4 regions of the Clostridium kluyveri DSM 555 genome follow, and region 2 is predicted to be linked to each of the others. Evidence: riboswitches for the same ligand, from Rfam matches in the RefSeq annotation. Region 2 holds a riboswitch; each other region holds the start of a gene.

Region 1 (2,204 bases), 900 kb from region 2:
GAGTATATTTATGGTCTGTAAGAAGTGCAGAAGGTGCATTACAACCCTTATGGCTAGCCAAAAATCTCCATCCTGACTTATTTAATGATTTAGATATTAAACAAAAAGTAAAAGAATTTTACAAAAATTATTATTATTATGATCTATCAGATAACAACCTAGAGGATATATTAAATCCAAAAAAATAAATATGCATTATAGATACCTATTCAAAATAATTAAAATAAAAAACTCTGTACTATAATTATACAGAGTTTTTATTGTTAAAGATAATTCTTTATATCATTAACCTTATTTAATTTTTCCCAAGGTAAGTCTATATCAGTTCTTCCAAAGTGTCCATAAGCTGCGGCCTGTCTGTATATAGGTCTTCTTAGCTCTAATTCTCTTATTATTACTGCTGGCCTTAAATCAAACACCTTATTTACTATATCAACTATCTTCTTCTCAGATATCTTTTCAGTGCCAAAGGTATCCACATTTATTGAAACAGGTTCTGCTACGCCTATAGCATAAGCAATCTGTATTTCCAACTTATCAGCAACTCCTGCAGCAACTAAATTTTTAGCTACCCATCTAGCAGCATAAGCAGCAGATCTATCAACCTTAGTAGGATCCTTTCCGGAAAATGCTCCTCCACCGTGTCTTCCGTAACCACCATAGGTATCAACTATTATTTTTCTTCCTGTAAGCCCAGAGTCTCCTTGCGGACCTCCAACTACAAATCTTCCTGTTGGATTTATAAAATATTTAGTATTAGAGTCTAAAAATTCCGGTGGAACAACAGGTTCTATAACATTTTTTATTATATCTCTTTCAATTTGTTCTTTGGTGACAAATTCGTCATGTTGGGTAGACACCACTATTGTGTCTACTCTAACTGGCTTATTCTCCTCATATTCTATAGTAACCTGTGTCTTTCCATCAGGTCTTAAATAATCCAATGTACCTTCTTTTCTAACTTGTGATAATCTCTTTGAAAGCTTATGAGCCAAGTTTATGGGCATAGGCATATACTCTGGAGTTTCATTTGTTGCAAATCCGAACATCATACCCTGATCTCCAGCCCCTATAGCATCCACCTTTTCCATCTTGCCTACTTTAGCTTCTAAAGATTCATTAACTCCCATAGCTATATCTAAGGATTGTTCATCAATTGAACTAAGTACTGCACAAGTGTCACAATCAAATCCATATTTAGCCCTAGTATATCCTATTTCCCTTATGGTTTTTCTAACTATTTTAGGGATATCAATATAACAATTAGTAGATATTTCCCCCATAACCAAAACCATACCTGTAGTAGTTGCAGTCTCACATGCCACTCTCCCCTGAGGATCCTGTTCCAAAATAGCATCTAAGATAGCATCTGAAATTTGATCGCACATTTTATCAGGATGTCCTTCCGTAACTGATTCAGATGTAAACAGCTTTCTCATTCTTAATACCTCCCTCTATAAAATAAAAAAACCACTTCAATAAGAAGAGGTTAAATAAATTAACTACTCTCTTATCTTGCAGCCTTTAAAACTGCTGGAATTGGCACCTTAATGATTAAAGCACTGGTTGCCGGGCTTCACAGGGCCTTTTCCCTCCACCTCTCTTGATAAGAGCTTCATATAATAAATTTTATTAGTTATGAAAACAACAAATTAAGTAAAATAAAAAACACCCAAAAGTGCCTTTTATGGTGGAGGAAGATGGATTCGAACCATCGAAGTCACTGACAACAGATTTACAGTCTGCCCCCTTTGGCCACTCGGGAATTCCTCCGCATTTGGTGCTGGCAGTAGGCTTCGAACCCACGACCTACTGATTACAAGTCAGTTGCTCTACCTGCTGAGCTATGCCAGCTTATTTTATTATTAGATAAATGGTGGGCACAACAGGGATCGAACCTGTGACCCCCTGCTTGTAAGGCAGATGCTCTCCCAGCTGAGCTATGCGCCCCAATTTTTATGGTGGAGGAAGATGGATTCGAACCATCGAAGTCACTGACAACAGATTTACAGTCTGCCCCCTTTGGCCACTCGGGAATTCCTCCATATTTGGTGCTGGCAGTAGGCTTCGAACCCACGACCTACTGATTACAAGTCAGTTGCTCTACCTGCTGAGCTATGCCAGCTTATTCTTTAACTATGTATTTTATAGAATACAAACACACATGCCTAACGTAGATTAGTATACATTCTCATTCATTTATT
Region 2 (2,204 bases):
CATCTAAAACCTTATAAACTGCCTTATTAGGCCTAAGCCCCCCTGGCTGCGTTATTATTAGTAAAACTGCAGGTATAAATCCTATAATTACGGCAAATACTGTAGAAACTATTACCATATAAAATGTCTCTCCTACAGCCGGAAATAGTACCTGCTTAAATATTTCATTAAAACTCATACTATTCCACCTCCCATGTTACATTTTTTGAAGAAAGATAATTACATATTTGTTCCTTATCTTTTTGGTTTATATTTATTACTAGGCTTCCCAGTACATTATCTCGAAATCTCTCAAGTTTTCCCCACACTATGGAAAATTTTATATTTAAATCTATAGCCATAGAAGTTATCAAATTATCCTGACTTATTTCCTTCGGGAAAAATATTCTTATGTTCATTCCTCTTTCCGGCAGTAAATTTTCATTTCCCAGCAATTTTTTCAAATATTCACCTGGCCTTAGGAATACTTCTTCCACATCTCCTTCTACCTTTATCTCCCCACTGTCAATAATTGCTACCTTGTTACATATTTCTTTTATTACTTCCATTTGATGTGTTACTACTACTATGGTTAGTTCAAATTCCTTATTTATCTTCTTTAAAAGTTCAAGTATAGATTGTGTAGTATTAGGATCCAAGGCTGAAGTAGCTTCATCGCAGAGTAATATACTGGGATTCAAAGCAAGTGCCCTTGCAATAGCCACTCTCTGTTTTTGTCCTCCACTTAATTGCCTTGGCATACTTTTAGCCTTATCACGAAGTGCTACTAATTTTAATAATTCCTCTACTCTAGATTTTATTTTGTTTTTATCATATCCCCATACCTCCAGGGGAAGTGATATATTATCATATACATTTTTCCTATTTAGCAAATTAAAATTTTGGAATATCATACCCAAATTTTTCCTGAAAACTCTTATTTCTTTTCCTTTTAAGTCTTTTACCTCTTTGTCCATTATCTTTATACTTCCAGTATCATAGCTTTCAAGGCCATTTAAACATCTGAGCAGTGTAGATTTCCCTGCTCCACTCTGTCCTACTACTCCAAATATTTCCCCTTTTTTTATATTAAGGTTTATATTTTTAATTACAACCTTATTATCAAAACTCTTACCAACATTATTAATATTTATCAATAATATTCACCCTGCCTCTACAAATAAAATTATACAGCACTAAAAAATCTGAGGAAAACCTCAGATTTAACATACATAATATTTCTCTCATCTTTCAGCCTTCGCTGCAGGATTTGGCACCATTATACAACGTATTGGTTGCCGGGCTTCAATGGGCCTGTTCCCTCCACCTCTCTTGATAAGTTCAAGATTCATATTCAATTTACGGATTTAATTATATCAACTTAAGTTTATAATGTCAATGGTCACATTGTAAAATAACATATTCCAACTGTTCCCGGACCAGAATATACCCCAACTATAGGACTTATTTGACCTATCATGTGTATATTTTCTATATTAGGTAATTGTAAAATCATGTTATGAACTCTATCTGCATCTTCTTCTGCATTACCATGTACTATATACACCTCACATTGGTTTTTATCTAAAAACTTCTTTCCTATATCTACCATTTTATTTAAAGAGCGCTTTCTTCCTCTGACCTTGTCATAAGTACAACAAACACCATAGCTATCATCGAAATAAACAATAGGCTTTATATCTAGTATCTCTCCAATAGTACCAGGTATCTTTCCTATACGACCACCCTTTCTAGCATATTCCAAAGTGCCAAAAACAAAAAAGAAATGCATATTACTTTTTATCTTTGGTATAGTATCTACGATTTGTTGAAAATTTCTCCCCTGTTCAATGAGTTTACCACACTCTTTTAAAATGATTCCCTCTCCCACAGATGTAGATTTGGAATCATATATATAAGTAGTCAAATTTTTATGCTTTTCACTTACTATTTTTAAAGCATTATATGTACCTGAAAGTCCACTTGAAATAACTATGGCAATTACATGGGTGTAATTTTCTTCCTCAAGTCTTTTATAGACCATCTCCATATCCTCCATGGAAGGCAGTGAAGATTTGGGAATTTCCACTTTCATATTATCATATACTTCCTTTGGAGTGATTTCAACTTTATCTATATATTCTCCACTCCTATATATAATTCTGAAGGAAAGGATATTTATATTATATTTATTTATAGTTTCTTCATCTATATCACAGGCCGAA
Region 3 (2,204 bases), 160 kb from region 2:
TCAATCTGGAAACAGAGAAAATAGAAGAATATATTTAAAAAGGATGTATTTTTAAATATACATCCTTTTGTAAACTTAATTATAATGTTATTTTTTAAATATACCAAAAGGTTTTCCTATAGGTAAGAATTCTCTTCCAAAGTGAGGATTTAATACAGCAGCAGCAGAACCGTAAAAAGCTGTAAGTGATGCCAATAATTCTGCAATTCCTGCCAGCTTATGGGAAAACTCTGGCAAAATGTCAAAAGAATTGAGTGACAGTCCTATAAATAAGAAAATTATAAAAAAGAAAACTGAAAATAATACCTTGTTAGTCTCAGCTGCACCTATGGTCATAAATATGGTGAATATTAAATATGCTATAAATGCAAAACCTAGCTGTTTTGGATCTACTGCCTCTGCAAGACCTTGTCCAAATGTACCGGCGTTAATCATCCATGACATACCTACTGCAAACCAGAATAGTGCAAAAGCTCCAAAAGCTGTTGTGCCGAAAGTATTTTGCCTTTTGGAATCATTAATACAAGCAAATAATTGAGCAAAGCCACCTAAAAATATTGCCCAGGGAATTACAAAAGAAGTGCCTTCAGTGATGCCAAGTTTCTGAGAGGAAGCTACTAAAGTTACAACAGCAAGTCCAAATAGCCCCAATGCGGATGGATCACAGTTAGCGATTTTGATGTGTTGAATTTCATTTGAATTCATGATAAGTCCCCCTTATAAGTTATATTTGTGAATTATTTCACATAAATAATTTATCAAAAAAAAATGCATTTGTAAAGTAAATTTTGAAATTTTATGAATTTAATTTTTTTTGCCCAAAGATAAATAAAATTATTCTATTTTCAGTAAATTAAAAGTTGTTAAATTTTATATTATAAAAATATTGACAATATATCTAAGCACTGATATACTAATTACTACAATATTAAATATCATAACTTATTAAGAGAGGCGGAGGGAAAGGCCCTATGAAGTCCGGCAACCAGCATTATGTAATGTATTGGTGCTAAATCCTGCAGCATTGTAGCTGAAAGATGAGGTAATCATTGAGGATGTAGACTCAGGGATTTACCCCCTGAGTTTTTATAATTTAATCAATCTAAAAGTTGACCAGAAAAACTGGAGACTGAATCTTAACTTTATAAAGTATAAGATTTAGTCTTTTTTGTTTTGATATATTTATTTAAATTAAAATAAGAAGTATATAGGTGAATGCTGGGTGTAAGGGGGTAAAGACCGATTATATGATAGATATAAGAAATTTAAATAAAACATTTAATACATCTAAGGGTAAAGTTGAAGTTTTAAAGGATATAAATCTTAAAGTTGAAAAAGGAGATATTTTTGGCATTATAGGATTTAGTGGGGCTGGAAAGTCTACTATGATACGATGCTTGAACAGACTTGAAGAACCTACTTCTGGAAGTATATTTATTGGAAATAACGATATTGTGGCTATGAATAAAGCTGAGCTTAGAGAAGCCAGAAAAAAAATTGGAATGATATTTCAAGATTTTAATTTATTTGATTCAATGAATGTATATAAAAATGTAGCGTTCCCTTTAAAAATAGCTGGTTACTCTGAAGAAAAAATAAAAAATAGAGTGTATGAAATATTAAATTTAGTGGAACTAAGTGATAAAGTAGACTTTTATCCTGCACAACTAAGTGGAGGTCAAAAGCAAAGAGTAGGTATAGCAAGGGCTCTAGCTAATGAACCAGATGTTTTATTAAGTGATGAAGCTACTTCTGCTTTAGATCCACAAACTACCTATTCTATATTGGAACTTTTAAGAGATATAAATAAAAAATTGAATTTAACTATATTACTTATAACTCATGAATTAGATGTTATTAAATATATATGCAATAATATGGCAGTAATTGAAAACGGCAGTATCGTAGAAACAGGAAGCACAAATTCAGTATTTTTGAATCCTAAAAGTAATACTGCAAAAAAATTTGTTAAAATAATGGCAAATCTCAGTGTGAATTCGGAATGCGCTGGAGGGGGGGTAATATGATTGATGATTTTAAAATATTTGTTCTAAAGGGATTATCGGAAACTATAGAAATGGTGATTATAGCTGGCAGTATAGCTTTACTTATAGGAATGCCACTTGGAATTATTCTTGTTGTTACTAGAAAAGGACATATTTTGGAGAATGAAAGGTTAAATAAGATATTAGCTACTATAGTAA
Region 4 (2,204 bases), 1.5 Mb from region 2:
AAAATCTTTCAAAATCTCTGACAAACGCAGAAGAAGTAAATGAAATCGAAAATCTATCTGAAGCTATATTAGAAATTACATCAAAAACAAATTTGCTGGCCTTAAATGCCAATATAGAAGCAGTCAGGGCAGGAGAAGAAGGCAAAGGTTTTGGCGTAGTTGCCAGTGAAATAGGTGAATTAGCGAATGACTCAAAAAATACTATTAATGAAATGCAAAATATAACTAAAAATGTAATTAGCTCAGTAAAAGACTTATCCCACCATTCAAATGATATGTTAAAGTTTATGGAAAATGATATTGATAAAGATTATAAATTGATGCTTCAAATGATGAATCAATACAATGAAGATGCTCAGTCTATCCATAATATGATAGCTGATTTCAGTTCAAATACTAAAAATATATTTATATCCATACAAAGCATGCTTGAAGAAATTGATAAAGTATCCTCAGCTGCTGCTGAAGGTTCAAAAAATACTGAAGATATAGTACAAAAGCTAACCACATTATTACAAAAATCAAATGAAGTTCATGGAGAAGTTCAATACCTAAAAAATAGTACAGTAAAGCTTAACCAAATCATATCAAAGTTCAAAATTTCTTAATACTATATTGATGGCAAAATGCTTAAATATAAGCATTTTGCCCTATCTTATATAGTTAAATGTTCCATAATATTTTCTAATGCAGTTTTATTGTTAAAAAGATTATAACTTTGAAATACCATAGATGTATGCTTCCTCAATTCATGTATTTGCTTTTTAGTTATTTTTTCAAAGTCTATTTTTAATTTTCCTATTTCTATGGTACCCTTGTCTGGAATTTCCAAATAATTTATGCATCTTAACAAAGTCGATTTACCTGTACCAGAGGGGCCTATTATTGCAATAACCTCCCCCTTTTTTATCTCTAGGTTAATACCCTTTAAAACTGTAAGCTCATTAAACTTCTTGTATAGATTTTTAACTTTTATCATTTCATAAAACGCCCTCCCTTCAATTGGTTTAAATAATTAAAAAAGCTATTTTTCTTATTTAAGAAAAATAGCTTTTAATATCCCAAACTTTTATAAAACAGCCACTTTTCTCATCTTTCAGAGTATAAATTAACTCTGCAGGAATTAACACCGATACATATTGAAATAAATGCCGGTTGTTGGGTTTCATAGGGCCAGTCCCTCCGCCTCTCTTGATAAGAACCTAGTTTATTGATTTTTTTAAATTTCATTTTATTTATATTTTACACGTCGTAATACATTATACTAATTGTACTATAATGTGTCAATTATTAAATAACAAAAGCATAAGCTTAGCCTCTAAAATAAACTTATTGGAAAATAGACATAAAAAAAGTATTGACATTACTTAAAAATATATTTATAATACTACGTAATATTACTAAAACATATTAAATTCATTGGGATTTATCTTATATGAAAATCCCAAATAAAAATTAATAGAATTATATATCAATAAGCATGTACCATGTTTTAGTTGACCAGAAAAACTGGAAGCTAAATTTTAATCTTACATTTGTAAGATTAAAATTTAGCTTTTTTTAATTAATACATTGTGATTATTTTTTAAAATACTTTTTTCAAAAATGAAGAAAGTATTTATTAAAAATTATTACAGTGCAGATAACACATATAAATACATAGGATAAAAAGTCAAAAATCTATAAAAAAAATAGAGAAACAATATATTTTTGATACTATATTAAATTTTTTCAAAATACTTTTTCCAAAAACGAAAGAAGTATTTATTGAATTCTATAAGTGTAAGAGGTGTACTCATGAAAGATAATTCCAATGCATTAAAAAGTTTAAGCTTTGAAGAAAAAAAAATATTTAATTTACTTCAGAAAAATGGACGCTTATCTAAAAATAAAATTTCATCTAGGACAGATATTAAATTGACCACATTAAATTACGTTATGGAACCTTTAGAAAAAAGTAAAATGATAGTCGAGAGTTGTATAGGAGAATCTACAGGCGGAAGAAGGCCAATTTTATATGATATAAATATAAATGATTTTTATATTATAGGTATTGATATATCAATACTCTATACTCAGGTAGTTATTACAAATTTAAAAATGGAAATTTTGTATAAGGAACTATTTAATATGGATGATTCCTATACTCCTTGTGAAACTGTAAAAAAAGTAGTGGAAATCATTAACAGGGCTTATGCAAATCT

Evidence for each region. A riboswitch is a leader RNA that binds a small molecule or an ion and turns the genes downstream of it on or off. The one in region 2 is predicted to bind S-adenosylmethionine.
Region 1: another riboswitch for S-adenosylmethionine. It lies ahead of metK (methionine adenosyltransferase); the one in region 2 lies ahead of CKL_RS03265 (methionine ABC transporter ATP-binding protein).
Region 3: another riboswitch for S-adenosylmethionine. It lies ahead of CKL_RS04035 (methionine ABC transporter ATP-binding protein); the one in region 2 lies ahead of CKL_RS03265 (methionine ABC transporter ATP-binding protein).
Region 4: another riboswitch for S-adenosylmethionine. It lies ahead of CKL_RS14865 (ATP-binding cassette domain-containing protein); the one in region 2 lies ahead of CKL_RS03265 (methionine ABC transporter ATP-binding protein).

What each region holds. Positions count from the first base shown of each region.
Region 1 is NC_009706.1:3,717,732-3,719,935, forward strand. Features, by position in the region: gene CKL_RS17870 (ABC transporter substrate-binding protein) at 1-188, shown strand, start outside; gene metK (methionine adenosyltransferase) at 264-1,439, opposite strand; SAM riboswitch class I at 1,508-1,613, opposite strand; tRNA gene CKL_RS17880 (tRNA-Tyr) at 1,689-1,773, opposite strand; tRNA gene CKL_RS17885 (tRNA-Thr) at 1,779-1,854, opposite strand; tRNA gene CKL_RS17890 (tRNA-Val) at 1,875-1,950, opposite strand; tRNA gene CKL_RS17895 (tRNA-Tyr) at 1,960-2,044, opposite strand; tRNA gene CKL_RS17900 (tRNA-Thr) at 2,050-2,125, opposite strand.
Region 2 is NC_009706.1:654,412-656,615, reverse strand. Features, by position in the region: gene CKL_RS03270 (methionine ABC transporter permease) at 1-178, opposite strand, end outside; gene CKL_RS03265 (methionine ABC transporter ATP-binding protein) at 180-1,136, opposite strand; SAM riboswitch class I at 1,221-1,321, opposite strand; gene CKL_RS03260 (DegV family protein) at 1,382-2,204, opposite strand, start outside.
Region 3 is NC_009706.1:817,928-820,131, forward strand. Features, by position in the region: gene CKL_RS04025 (DUF4317 domain-containing protein) at 1-38, shown strand, start outside; gene CKL_RS04030 (acetate uptake transporter) at 88-705, opposite strand; SAM riboswitch class I at 940-1,044, shown strand; gene CKL_RS04035 (methionine ABC transporter ATP-binding protein) at 1,248-2,027, shown strand; gene CKL_RS04040 (methionine ABC transporter permease) at 2,024-2,204, shown strand, end outside.
Region 4 is NC_009706.1:3,103,026-3,105,229, forward strand. Features, by position in the region: gene CKL_RS14860 (methyl-accepting chemotaxis protein) at 1-608, shown strand, start outside; partial or broken gene CKL_RS14865 (ATP-binding cassette domain-containing protein) at 659-979, opposite strand; SAM riboswitch class I at 1,087-1,201, opposite strand; gene CKL_RS14870 (ROK family transcriptional regulator) at 1,798-2,204, shown strand, end outside.